DNA from 4 places in the Mesorhizobium sp. AA23 genome. Region 3 is predicted to be linked to each of the others. Evidence: predicted binding sites of a transcription regulator. Region 3 holds the regulator's gene; each other region holds the start of a gene.
The links. Region 3 encodes PhoB, which activates phosphate uptake and scavenging genes when phosphate is short. Its sites were predicted from a motif close to TGTCATNNANCTGTCAT; they were not measured.

Region 1: A9K66_RS12510 (DUF1045 domain-containing protein) is a predicted target of PhoB. The motif match lies at 1,754-1,770, and genes of this name have one in related genera.
Region 2: ugpB (sn-glycerol-3-phosphate ABC transporter substrate-binding protein UgpB) is a predicted target of PhoB. The motif match lies at 1,915-1,931, and genes of this name have one in related genera.
Region 4: ppk2 (polyphosphate kinase 2) is a predicted target of PhoB. The motif match lies at 1,934-1,950, and genes of this name have one in related genera.

The regions. Positions count from the first base shown of each region.
Region 1 is NZ_LYTP01000012.1:374,457-377,701, forward strand. It holds gene iolE (myo-inosose-2 dehydratase) at 1-556, shown strand, start outside; gene A9K66_RS12500 (hypothetical protein) at 620-832, shown strand; gene iolB (5-deoxy-glucuronate isomerase) at 847-1,659, shown strand; gene A9K66_RS12510 (DUF1045 domain-containing protein) at 1,810-2,517, shown strand; gene A9K66_RS12515 (alpha-D-ribose 1-methylphosphonate 5-triphosphate diphosphatase) at 2,548-3,245, shown strand, end outside.
Region 2 is NZ_LYTP01000001.1:364,138-367,382, forward strand. It holds gene ugpA (sn-glycerol-3-phosphate ABC transporter permease UgpA) at 1-471, opposite strand, end outside; gene ugpB (sn-glycerol-3-phosphate ABC transporter substrate-binding protein UgpB) at 542-1,852, opposite strand; gene A9K66_RS01720 (EAL domain-containing protein) at 2,180-3,245, shown strand, end outside.
Region 3 is NZ_LYTP01000001.1:487,172-490,416, reverse strand. It holds gene pstB (phosphate ABC transporter ATP-binding protein PstB) at 1-345, shown strand, start outside; gene phoU (phosphate signaling complex protein PhoU) at 366-1,070, shown strand; gene phoB (phosphate regulon transcriptional regulator PhoB) at 1,090-1,779, shown strand; gene A9K66_RS02315 (hypothetical protein) at 1,776-2,138, opposite strand; gene A9K66_RS02310 (ROK family transcriptional regulator) at 2,154-3,245, opposite strand, start outside.
Region 4 is NZ_LYTP01000032.1:174,223-177,467, forward strand. It holds gene A9K66_RS27540 (glycosyl transferase family 90) at 1-698, shown strand, start outside; gene A9K66_RS27545 (aldo/keto reductase) at 738-1,781, opposite strand; gene ppk2 (polyphosphate kinase 2) at 2,047-2,967, shown strand; gene A9K66_RS27555 (dihydrofolate reductase family protein) at 3,010-3,245, opposite strand, start outside.

The DNA of each region.
Region 1 (3,245 bases), on a different contig from region 3:
CAAGCCAAAGCTTCCGGCCGACGAGATGAAGGCCTATGGCCGCCGCGTCACCGAATTCGGCGAATGGTGCGCCGACCAGGGTATGCCGCTTTCTTACCATCATCACATGGCGGCCGTGGTCGAGACCGAGCCGGAACTCGATTCCTTCATGCATCATTCCGGCGAAGGCATCCCGCTGCTGCTCGATGCCGGCCATCTCGCCTTCGCCGGCGGCGATGTGCTGCGCGCCATCGACAACCACCACAAGCGCATCAACCACGTCCATGTGAAGGACGTGCGCATGAACGTGATCGACGGGCTCGACCGCACGAAACAGTCCTTCCTCGATGCCGTCGCGCTCGGCGCCTTCACCGTGCCCGGCGACGGCTCGCTCGATTTCGGCGCGATCGTCCAGCGCTTCGCCGACTACGGCTATGAAGGCTGGTTCGTGGTCGAGGCCGAGCAGGATCCGAAAAAGAACCCGCCGCTGAGGATGGCTGAGGTCGGCCACAAGGAGCTGATGCGGGTGATGACGGCCGCCGGTTATACGGTCGAGACGCAGGGCTTCCCGGCGTAAGCGGTGGATTCGTCCGGCCGCTCGCTCTATCTGATGCGTTTGGACAAGTCCCGGATTGGCGCGATGAAAGACTATGAACACCCCTTCTTCCGACCGCTGTGGCGGCGCATTGCCGTCGTCGCCGTCTGCCTAATCTGGTCGGTGATCGAATTCGCCTCCGGCACGCCGTTCTGGGGGGTAATCGCGCTCGGCTTCGCCGGTTACGCGGTGTGGCAGTTCTTCTACCTCTACAAGCCGGCCGAGGAGCCCAAGCCTCCGGCCGAGCCGAAGGAATGACCCAGGAGACAAAAATGTCGAAACTGCTCGTCAAGGCCGACAAGGGCCACGGCCACGTCGCCCACGTCACCCCGCAAAGCGCGGGCTGGACTTACGTGGGTTTCGATCTCCACCGCTTGCGGCCGGGCGAGACGGCCGCCGGCGAGACGGGCGAGCGCGAGGTCTGCCTGGTGTTCGTCACCGGCAAGGGCAAGGCTGCGGCCGCCGGCAAGGATCTCGGCCTGCTCGGCGAGCGCATGTCGCCCTTCAAGGGCAAACCCTGGTCAGTCTATGTGCCGCAAGGCTCCGACTGGTCGGTGACCGCCGACACCGAACTGGAGCTTGCGGTCTGCTCGGCGCCCGGTCTTGGCGGCGGCCTGCCCGCCCGCGTCATTGCGCCCGACGATCTCGGTCAGGAAGTGCGCGGCAAGGGTACCAATACCCGTTACGTCACCAACATCCTGCCCGAGGGCAAGCCGGCCGACTCGCTGCTGGTGGTCGAGGTCATCACGCCCGGCGGCCATACCTCCAGCTATCCGCCGCACAAACACGACCAGGACAATCTGCCGGCCGAGTCTTATCTTGAGGAGACCTACTACCACCGCCTCGACCCGCCGCAGGGTTTCGCCTTCCAGCGCGTCTACACCGACGCCGACAGAAATGGCGTGCGCGATCTGGACGAGGCGATGGCGATCGAGGACGGCGATGTCGTGCTGGTGCCGAAGGGCTACCACCCGTGTGCGGCCTGCCACGGCTATGATCTCTATTATCTCAACGTCATGGCCGGCCCGAAGCGGACGTGGAAATTCCACAACGCCGCCGAGCATGAGTGGCTGATGAAGGCGTGAGATTTTTCATAGCCCTCAACCTGTTGGTCCAGTTCGGGAAAATCGTCGGCTAAGGACCGCCGGAGCCTGGGTTGCCTTCGAAAACCCATGAAAGCTTCGTCAATCCGTCATGGAAATCACCTATGGCAGCGGGTCTGACGAGGATTTTCGATGCGCTATGCCATTTACTTTACCCCGCGGCAGGATGAGCCGTTGGCGCGGATCGCCGCCAACTGGCTGGGGCGCGACCCGTTCGGCGCGCCGACGCGGCCGGTCGAGGGTGTGGGTGCCCTGTCGGCGGCCGAAGTTGCCTTCCACACCGCCTCGGCTCGGCGCTACGGCTTCCACGCGACGCTGAAGGCGCCGTTCCGGCTGGCGCCCAGCGAATCGGAAGCCTCGCTGCGGGCGGCGCTCGACGATTTCGCCGAGGTCACGCCGCCAGTCGTCATCCCGCGTTTGGTCGTCGGCCAGATCGACGGCTTTTTCGCGCTGGTGCCGGAAAGTCCTTTCGAGCCGCTCAACAGTTTCGCCGGCGAGGTCGTGCGCGCTTTCGACCGCTTCCGCGCGCCGCTGACCGAGGCCGAGATCGAGCGCCGCAGCCCAGACTCGCTGAAGCCGGATGAGTTCCGCAACCTCTGCCAGTGGGGTTATCCCTACGTCTTCGAGACGTTCCGCTTCCACATGACGCTCTCCGGACGGGTCGGGCCACAGGAAAGCCCGCGCCTTCGCGCTGCAATCGACAGCCTGTTCGCGGATGTGCTGCAGCGTCCGGTGCCGGTGGATGCGCTGACGCTGTTCGTCGAAACCGAACCGGGCGCGCCCTTCATGGTGCTCTCGCACCACGTGCTTGGACGCGGCCCGGCCAGAAAAACCGCCTGATGTCCGCCCGCCTGAGATAGGACTGCTGAAATGACCGCCGAGACCGTTTTGAACAATGCCCGCATCGTGCTGCCCGACGAGATCGTCGCGGGCTCGCTGCTGCTGCGCGACGGGCTGATCGCCGCGATCGAGCCGGGTGCGGTCCGCACCGGCGAGGACATGGGCGGCGACTACATCATCCCGGGTCTCGTAGAACTGCACACCGATCACCTCGAAGGCCATTACGCGCCGCGTCCGAAAGTGCGCTGGAACCCGATCGCCGCCGTGCTCGCCCACGATGCGCAGGTGGCCACCGCCGGCATCACCACGGTGCTCGACGCCTTGCGTGTCGGCATGGACGAGGATGCCGACCTGAAGTCCGACGACGTGCGCAAGCTCGCCGACGCGATCGAGGACAGCGTGCGCCAGGATCGGCTCAGGGCCGACCACTTCATCCATCTGCGCTGCGAGGTCTCGGCGCCGGACTGCCTCGAGGCCTTCGCCAATTTCGAGACCGACGACAGGGTGAAGCTCGCCTCGCTGATGGACCACGCGCCGGGCCAGCGCCAGTTCGTCAATCTCGAGACCTACGCCTACTACTACCAGCGCAAACTGAAGCTCACCGACCGCGACTTCCAGAAATTCTGCGAGAAGCGTATGGCGGAATCGGCCAAGAATTCCGGGCCAAACCGCGTCTTCATTTCCGCCGCCTGTCGCGAGCGCGGCATCGTTCTTGCCAGCCACGACGA
Region 2 (3,245 bases), 120 kb from region 3:
CATGGCGTGACTGCCGTTGAGCAACGGATCCCAGGCTATGCCGAGACTTCTCAGCACGTAGGATAGCGAGCCGATCGAAGGGTTGAACAGGAACAGCCACAACATGCCGGCGATCGCCGGCGCCACCGCATAGGGCCAGATCATCAGTGTGCGGTAGAGCGCTTTCCCGCGCACCACTTTTTCCGCCATTACGGCAAGCAGCAACGCCACTGCCATCGCCACGATTGCGGTCGCAAGCGAAAATACCACCGTTACCTTGATCGAGTTGAGATAGGCCGGATCGGCAAGCACTTTGCGGAAATTGGCAAACCAGACGAACTTGCTCTTTAGCCCGAATGGATCCTGCCTGAGCATGGACTGGTAGAGCGCCTGCCCGGCCGGCCAATAGAAGAAAACCAGTGTTATGGCGAGTTGCGGCGCCACAAGCAGGTAAGGCAGGACTTTGTTGGGGAAAACGACGCGCGGGGTCAGCTTGGTTTCCTCGTCAAGCAAGGATCGCCCGCGCCGATCCGCGCGGGCGACGTTTCATCCTCGGCCAGGTTTAGTTGCCCAACGCGTCCTTGATCGCCGCGTTGCCGCGCGAGACGGCATTGTCGAGCGCCTGCTGGGCCGTTTCCTGGCCGGCCAGCATCTTCTCGAACTCCTCGTTCTGGATATCGCGCACCTGAGGCAGGTTGGGCAGGCGCACACCCTTCGAATTTTCGGTCGGCGCCTTGCCGGTCATCTGCAGGATCGGTGTCTCGCGGCCCGGGTTCTTGTCGTAGAAGCCGGACTTCTTGGTCGCCTCATAGGCTGCCAGCGTCACCGGCAAGTAGCCCGACTTCTGGTGCAGATATTCCTGCACCTCGGTCTTGGAGAGATAGGCGAAGAAGGCCGCGACGCCCTTGTACTCCGCATCGGATTTGCCGCTGAAAACCCAGAGGCTTGCGCCGCCGGGGGTCGTGTTCTGCGGCGCACCCTTGGCATCGCTGTCATACGGCAGTTGGCCGATGCCGTAGTTCATACCCGACTTGACGATATCGCCGAGCCCGCCCGACGACTCGGTAAAGATGCCGCATTCTCCGGCGAGGAAGATCTGCTTGGCTTCGGAGGTTCGCCCGCCATATTTGAAAGTGCCATCCTTGGCGAGGTCAGCCAGCGCCTGAAAGTGGTTGACGAAAATCGGCGCATTGATCTTGAGCTCGACGTCGCCGCCGGCCAGTCCGTTCTGCTGGGTCGCCCAGGAAACATTATTCCAGGCGGCAAAATTTTCCAGATGGATCCAGGTCAGCCAGGTCGAGGTGTAGCCGCAAGGGGCCGCGCCGCTCGCCTTGATCTTCTTCGCCGCTTCCCAGACCTCGTTCCAGGTCTTAGGCGGGTTGTTCACGTCGAGGCCGGCCTTCTGAAAGATGTCCTTGTTGTAGTAGAGGATCGGCGAGGAGGAATTGTAAGGGAAAGACAACATGGTGCCGTCCGGCTTCGAATAGTAGCCGACAATGCCGGGCAGATACTGGCTCTTATCGAACGTCATCCCCGCGCCCGTCAAAACTTCGGCCACGGGTTTGATCGCGCTCTCGGCCGCCATCATGACGCCGGTGCCGACATCGAACACCTGGATGATGTCCGGCGCCTGGCCGGCGCGGAACGCGGCGATGCCTGCATTCAGCGTCTCGGGATAGGTGCCCTTGAAGACCGGAACGATCTGGTAGTCGCTTTGGCTGGCGTTGAAGTCCTTCGAGATCTTGTCGACGACTTCCGCATTGGCGCCCGTCATCGCATGCCACCAGCTGATCTGCGTGACAGCGAAAGCGGACGTGGTGGAAAGCAGGGTCAAGGTAGCGGCAACACCTGCCGCGAAGCCGAAGAGCTTCATGTTTTCATCTCCCGTTGTGATTGGCGAAAGGGGGGCTTCCGCAGAACCAGTATGTGTTGCGCATGACAATCGGACAACGGTTTTGTTATGCGTCGATGAACATCATCTGATCCTAAATTAACGTGCATCGGTCACGGCCGGGCAGATTGCTTGCCGGCTTAGGATTTGAGCGACTCCAACCATCGTATTGCGACAGCCGGCCCAACCTTATCCGTCCTTTACAACCTGAGGCACACGCGTCGGTTGCAGGTCCACTAATCGATTCTTCAGCCGTCGGGGCTTAAGCAATCTTAACTTGATTGATGCGGGAAGATCAGGTGGGGCCAAATGTTGACCGTCTATAATTGCATCGTGCACGAGCACGATCTGAGGTTGGTCGCACTTGCGGCGCTCATCTGCGGAATTTCCTCTTTCTCGGCGGTCAATCTTCTTCGCCATGTCGAGCAATCGACCAGTCGAAATCGCTACGCATGGCTGTTGATTGCAGCCACGGCGACCGGATTCGGTATCTGGGCGACACATTTCGTCGCCATGATCGCCTTCACGCCGGGAATACCCAACGCCTATAACGCGGAGCTTTCCGCGCTTTCGCTGGCCGCCTCCGTAGTTCTGACAGCGGCCGGAATGTGGATCGCCACCATCCGCGGCGGCATTGATCACTATCTTGTCGGCGGCGCCGTGCTCGGCGTCGGCATCGCCGTGATGCACTATACCGGCATGGCGGCGTTCGAGGTCCAGGGCAGGATCGTCTGGAACGAGCTGCTCGTCGCTCTTTCGCTGGCGGCGGGCGTCACGCTTGCCGCGCTTTCGCTGCTCGTCGTGCTTTGCCGCCCGTCGACGCTTACGACGATCGCTGCCGCCGTCTTGCTCACACTGGCCATCTGCACACTGCATTTTATCGCCATGGCGGCGGTCTCGATCTATCCGGACTCCTCGATAGAGATCTCAAAATTCACCATCGCGCCGATGTCGCAAGCCTTTGCCGCTGCGGCGGCAAGCCTGGTCATTCTGGTGCTCTCGGCCGCGGCGCTCCGCATCGACCTGCGGTTCCGCCGGCATCAGGCGGAAGCGCAGCGCATGCACGGCCTGGCCAACGCGGCGGTCGAGGGGCTGATCGTTTGCGACGGCAGCCGCATCGTCAGCGCCAACGACAGCATCGCGGCGCTGAGCGGCATCGCGCCCGGCACGCTGAACGTGATGACGCTCAGCGACCTCTTCGGCGAACGCGTTGCCTCAGCCATCGCCGGCGGCAGCGGTCAGGCGCAGGAAGCCGAGCTGCGCAGCCAGGACGGCACCCGCATTCCGGTCGAGCTGATCGCCCGCAGCATCGACTATTGCGGCAAGCCTCACGACGTCGTCGCCGTCCGCGACATGCGCGAGCGCAAGAAGGCCG
Region 3 (3,245 bases):
AAGGACAAGCTCAACGCCAGCGGCCAGAGCCTTTCGGGCGGCCAGCAGCAGCGGCTCTGCATCGCCCGCACGGTGGCGGTGAAGCCGGAGGTCATCCTGCTCGACGAGCCGGCATCGGCGCTCGATCCGCTGTCGACCGCCAAGATCGAGGAGCTGATCGACGAGCTGCAGGCCGACTACACGATCGTGATCGTCACCCACAACATGCAGCAGGCGGCGCGCGTCTCGCGGCAGACGGCGTTCATGTATCTCGGCGAGCTGATCGAATTCGACCGGACCGAAAAGATTTTCACCTCGCCCCGCGAGAAGCGCACGCAGGACTACATCACCGGCCGCTTCGGCTGAGTTCATACGAGGACATAACCATGGCCCATACGGTCGCTTCCTTCGACGAGGATCTGAGGCAGATCAGCCAGCTCATCCGCGACATGGGCGATCTTGCCGGCTCGATGGTCGGCGCGTCGACCAAGGCTCTGCTGAATTCCGATAACGCGCTGGCGCAGCGCGTGGTCTCCGACGATGCCATCATGGACGCGCGCCAACGCGAGCTCGACGATCGCGCCATCACGCTGATTGCCAAACGCCAGCCGATGGCCGACGACCTGCGCAGCGTCGTTGGCGCCATCCGCATGGCCGGCGATCTCGAGCGCATCGGCGACCTTGCCAAGAACATCGCCAAGCGCGTCGGCTCGGTCGGCATCAGCGCCGCGCCGCGCGACCTTTCGCACTCCATCGATTCGATGGCGCAGCTGGTGCTGATCCAAGTGCAGGGCGTGATCGAGGAATACACGGCCGGCGACTCTACGGCGCTCGCCAAGCTCCGCAACGACGACGAGCGCATCGACGTCAAATACACCTCCGTCTTCCGCGAGCTCCTGACCTACATGATGGAGGATCCGCGCAACATCACGGCTTGCACGCATCTGTTGTTCTGCGCCAAGAATCTGGAGCGCATAGGCGACCACGTCACCAACATCGCCGAGAACGCCTACTATGTGCTGACCGGCACGCAATTGCCGGCGAATCGTCCTAAGCAGGACGAGACGGCGATGTCGGCGCCGGCGGCCTGACAGCGAAGGTGCCTGCTAAATGATCGCGCCACGCATCATGGTGGTGGAGGACGAGGAGCCGCTGGGGGTGCTGCTCCGCTACAACCTCGAATCCGAGGGCTATCAGGTCGAGGTGGTGACGCGCGGCGACGAGGCCGAGATCCGCCTGCAGGAGAATGTGCCCGACCTTCTGGTGCTCGACTGGATGGTGCCGGCGGTGTCCGGCATCGAGCTTTGCCGGCGCCTCAGGATGCGGCCCGAGACCGAACGCCTGCCGATCATCATGCTGACCGCGCGCGGCGAGGAAAGCGACAGGGTGCGCGGCCTCTCGACCGGCGCCGACGACTATCTGGTCAAGCCGTTCTCGACGCCGGAATTCATGGCCAGGGTCAAGGCGCTGCTGCGCCGCGCCAAGCCGGAGGTGCTGTCCAGCGTGCTCAAGGTCGGCGACATCGTGCTCGATCGCGAATCGCATCGCGTCTACCGCAAGAAGAGCGAGATCCGGCTCGGCCCGACCGAGTTCAGGCTGCTGGAATTCATGATGCGGCATCCCGGCCGGGTGTTCTCGCGCAGCCAGCTGCTCGACAATGTCTGGGGCGAGACGATCTATATCGACGAGCGCACCGTGGACGTGCATGTCGGCCGCCTGCGCAAGGCGGTCAACAACGGCCGCATGCCGGACGTCATACGTACCATCCGTGGGGCGGGCTACGCGATCAGGGAAGATTAGCCGCCGGCCTGGAGTTCATCCGTGCCTTCCAGGCGAGACAGTGCAGCCCAAAGCGCGTCGAACTCCGCTTTGGCAATCTCGCGGGTTTGCAAACCATCGTGCTCGGCCTCTTCCACCGTAGGCAGCTCCCCCTCGGGCAAGTGGTCGCCGTCGAGGCCTCCGGGATATGCGAGGAGCATGCGGCCATCGGCGTATATGTGTATTGCCCGACGACCAAGATTCTCGGCATCGCATTCGAAATAGTACAGGGTTGGCAAATCCGCGCCCCCAGGCGTGACACTCATGAGCCAGCGAGCGGGAGGGCCGAAGTCAGGCAGATAATAGGTTACGCCAAGCCGGTTCTTGTAGCTCTTCATCATAGGCACTCGTCGGCCTCAGGCGACATTCTTCCCCGCGCCGCTTCTCGCCTGCACGCCCGGCGCGAAAATCTCCTGGTCGACGAAGGTCAGCGCGCGCACGGCGCAGCCTTCGCGGATCAGCGGCAATTCGTTCGGCTCGGTATCGAAGGAGATCGAATTTGAATGCTGGCCGCCGGCGGTCTGGGCGATCGCCTCGCGCAGCGCCGGCTCGATCAGGTCGAAGGCGGCGGCGCTGACGCCGACCATGGCGACCGGCGCCGGGTCGATCAGCGCGAACAGGCTGCCGAGGCCGAAGCCCAGCGCCTCCCCGGCCCGGCGATAGGCCTCGCGCTCCGGGCCATCTGTCTCGCGCGCCTTGGCGGCGAGCGCCCGCATGTCGGCGTCGCCGACATCGACCGGCTCGGCGTCCTCGCTCATCTTCATGGCGCTGCGCCAGATGGCGTAGTTGCCGGCATAGGCCTCGACGCAGCCGCGGCGTCCGCAACGGCAAAGCGCGCCGCTCGGACGATGGATCATGTGGCCGAACTCGCCGCCGGACGAATGTGTGCCGGTGAACAGCTCGCCCTTCAGCACCAGGCCCATGCCGATGCCGTGCGAGAGCAGAATGGCGATGAAATTGTCGCGATAGCGGTGGGGATCGCGCCACTGCAGCGCCACAGCCATCATGTTGCAGTCGTTTTCCATGGTGGCCGGAATGCCGAATTCCTTTTCCAGGATGTCGGCGAAGGGAATGTCGGTCAGCGGCGTGATCGGCGACCATAGCATGGCGCGGGCATGGGAATCGGTGATGCCCTGGATGCCCATGGCGATGCGGGCGACGCTGCCGACGTCGAGGTCCGGATCGTCCAGCCGGCGCCGCACGATCGCCAAGCATTCGCCGATCAGCTCGTTGCGCGGCATGGTGAGCGTATCGAGGCGGCGCTGCTCCTCGGCGATGACCTGACCCGCATAATCAATAACGGCGACCGAGAGGAAATTGAGCGACAGCACCACCGTTACCACCGCCGCCGCCTCCGGCTTGAGCGCGAGGCCCACCTGTGGCCGGCCGCGCTTCAGAGACGCGGTCTCGCTCGGCTTGCTCTCGGCCAAGACGCCTTCCTGGATCAG
Region 4 (3,245 bases), on a different contig from region 3:
GCCACCTGCTCATCGATCTCGAGTTCGGCGACGTCGTCGACGTTCCGGCGGTGCCATCAATCGTCAAGGATCGCCCGATCCGCAACGACAACGGCAACGCCGTGATCATGAAGCTCGACAAGTTCCGCCATTTCAACATGCCAAAGGACAATCTGTCCTTCGCCGACAAGCGCCCGATGGCGGTCTGGCGCGGTCATTTCAACAATCCGATCCGCAAACGGTTCGTCGATGCCGTGCGCGACCTGCCGTCTTGCGATGCCGGCTCGCCCAAGCCAAGCGCCCCGGAGAACTATCGCAAGCCGTATCTCACGATCGCGCAGCAGCGGCAGTTCCGCTACATCGTCTCGCTCGAAGGCAATGACGTGGCGACGAACCTCAAGTGGATCATGAGCTCGAATTCGCTCTGCCTGATGCCGCCGCCGACCTACGAAACCTGGTTCGCCGAGGCTGAGCTCGAGGCCGATGTTCACTACGTGCCTCTGGCGTCGGATTTTTCGGACGTCGCCGACAAGATCGCCTATTTCGAAAAACACCCGGCGGAAGCCCAACGCATCATAACGGCGGCCAACGCCTATTGCCGCCGGTTCAGCAACGAAAAGGACGAGCGGGCGGTATCGCTGCTCGTCCTCTACAAATATTTCGTGCTCAGCGGCCAGATCGAACCCGACCCGGAGGTCTGGCGTTTTATCGCCGGCTGACCTCCGCGCGTTTTCGGGCGCGGAGCACGGCGCGGATTCTTAGATATCGCTGCGGTCGAGCACCAGGTCGGCGGGGCCGAACCGGTTCTTGGCGGTGAGCTGCTGGTGCCAGTAGGGATAAAGCACCGGCGGGCGGCTGACGTCGTCGAGGCGCAGGCGCTCGTCCAGGGACAGCGTCAGGCTGGCCGCGGCGAGGTTGTCCTTGAGTTGGGCTTCGTTGCGGGCGCCGATCACCAGCGAAGAAACGGCCGGGCGGCCGAGCAGCCAGGCAAGCGCCACCTGTGCCGCCGAAACGCCGCGCGCCTTGCCGATTTCGACCAGAACGTCGACGATCCGCCACAACCTTCCCTCGTCCCGGATCGGCGGTTCGGACCAGCCGCCAAGCTGGCGGGCCGTCGGGCTGTCGCGACGGTATTTGCCCGACAGCAGGCCGCCGGCCAGCGGGCTCCACACCAGCACGCCAAGACCCTGGTCGACCGAGATCGGCAGCAACTCGTACTCCGCCTCGCGCGCTTCCAGCGTGTAGTGGATCTGCTGCGTGACGAAGCGCGGCTGATGATGGCTGTCGCTGATCGAGAGCGCCTTCATCACCTGCCAGCCCGAATAATTGGAACAGCCGACATAACGGATCTTGCCCTGGCTGACCAAAGTGTCGAGCGCAGCGATCGTTTCCTCCAGCGGCGTGACCCCATCCCACTCATGCAGGAAATAGATGTCGATGACGTCGGTCTTGAGCCGCTTCAGGCTCCGCTCGCATTCCCGGATCAGGTGATGGCGCGACAGGCCTTCGTCGTTGGGGCCGTTTCCGATCCGCATGCGCGCCTTGGAGGCGATGAGCACATCGTTCTTGCGCTTGCCGCCGAGCGCCTCGCCGACGATCTCCTCCGACAGGCCGTTCGAATACACGTTGGCGGTGTCGATGAGATTGATGCCGGCATCGATGCAGGTATCGATGATGCGGCTCGCCTCCGAGAGATCGGATTTGCCGACGGCGGCGAACGGGCCCGTCCCGCCGAAGGTCATCGTGCCAAGGGTCAATGTCGAAACCTTCAGGCCGGAACGGCCAAGCGTGCGGTATTCCATGTCAGGTCCTTGCGATTTGTTTTGAAGAGGCGCGCCGTCGCGGGCGCCGGGAAGAGGCGAAAGTATTTGTAGGACAATTCGGGCGGCTTGTCGCCCCGCCATCGATACGGGCCGATCACATATCGGCTGGTCCAGCGTTGCCGGCTCCTGCTCGCAATAAAACCGTCATTGCGCGTCTGTATCTCAGTCGGCTTACGGAGTTGTGTTTCCGGCCGCGGCCGGAGCGCATCCGAGGCGAAAGTGGCTGACAGGCAGGAGCTGCGCAATGAACGAGGTCAAGACGAATTCCGGAGCCAAGGACTGGCTGGAAGCCGAACTCGAGGACACGCTCGACGAGGACTATGAGCTGGAGATTTCCGAGCCCGCGCTCTCGCTCGAGATCGCCAGGATCTACAAGAAGTCGCATCCGCCCTCCATCGAGCGGACGACCTATTTCCGCGAGCTGCTGCGTCTGCAGTCGGAGCTCATCAAGCTGCAGTCCTGGGTTGCCTACCACAAGAAGAAGCTGGTGGTGATCTTCGAGGGACGCGACTCGGCCGGCAAGGGCGGCGTCATCAAGCGCATCACCCAGCGCCTCAATCCGCGCATCTGCCGCGTCGTCGCGCTGCCGGCGCCGACCGAGCGTGAAAGATCGCAATGGTATTTCCAGCGCTACGTGCCGCATCTGCCGGCGGGCGGCGAGATCGTGCTGTTCGACCGCTCCTGGTACAACCGATCGGGCGTCGAGCAGGTGATGGGCTTTGCCAATGCGGATCAGGTCGAAGAGTTTTTCCGCGACGTGCCGGAATTCGAACGCATGCTGGTGCGCTCCGGCATCACGCTGGTGAAATACTGGTTCTCGATTACCGACGAGGAGCAGCAGATGCGCTTTTTGATGCGCATCCACGATCCGATGAAGCAGTGGAAGCTGTCGCCGATGGACCTGCAGTCGCGCGTGCGCTGGGAACAATACACCAAAGCCAAGGAAGAGACCTTCGCCCGTACCAACATCAAGGAAGCGCCGTGGTTCATTGTCGAAGGCAACGACAAGAAGCGGGCCCGACTGAACTGCATCGATCACCTGCTGCAGCAAATGCCTTACGAAGACGTGCCGCATGAGGAGATCACGCTGCCGGAGCGCGTCTTCAACCCGGCCTACGAGCGCCAGGTGCTGCCGCGCGAGCTTTATGTGCCGTCGAAGTATTGAGCACTTCCCCATCTCCCACAGAGGGAGAAGGGGGAGCCTAGCTTACGCGCGCCCGATCATCACATGCGTCGCGTCGGCGGTCGCGACCTGGCTGGTGCAGCGGTAGCCGAGCTTCGGCATGTCCAGCCCGGCGAAAAGATGCTCGCCGGAGCCGAGCAGGATCGGCGAGATCGCGAGATGCATCTCGTCGATCAGGCTTTCCTTCAGATATTGCCGGATCGTGGCGACGCCGCCGCCGACCCGCACATCCTTGTCCTTGGCGGCCGTCTTCGCCTGTT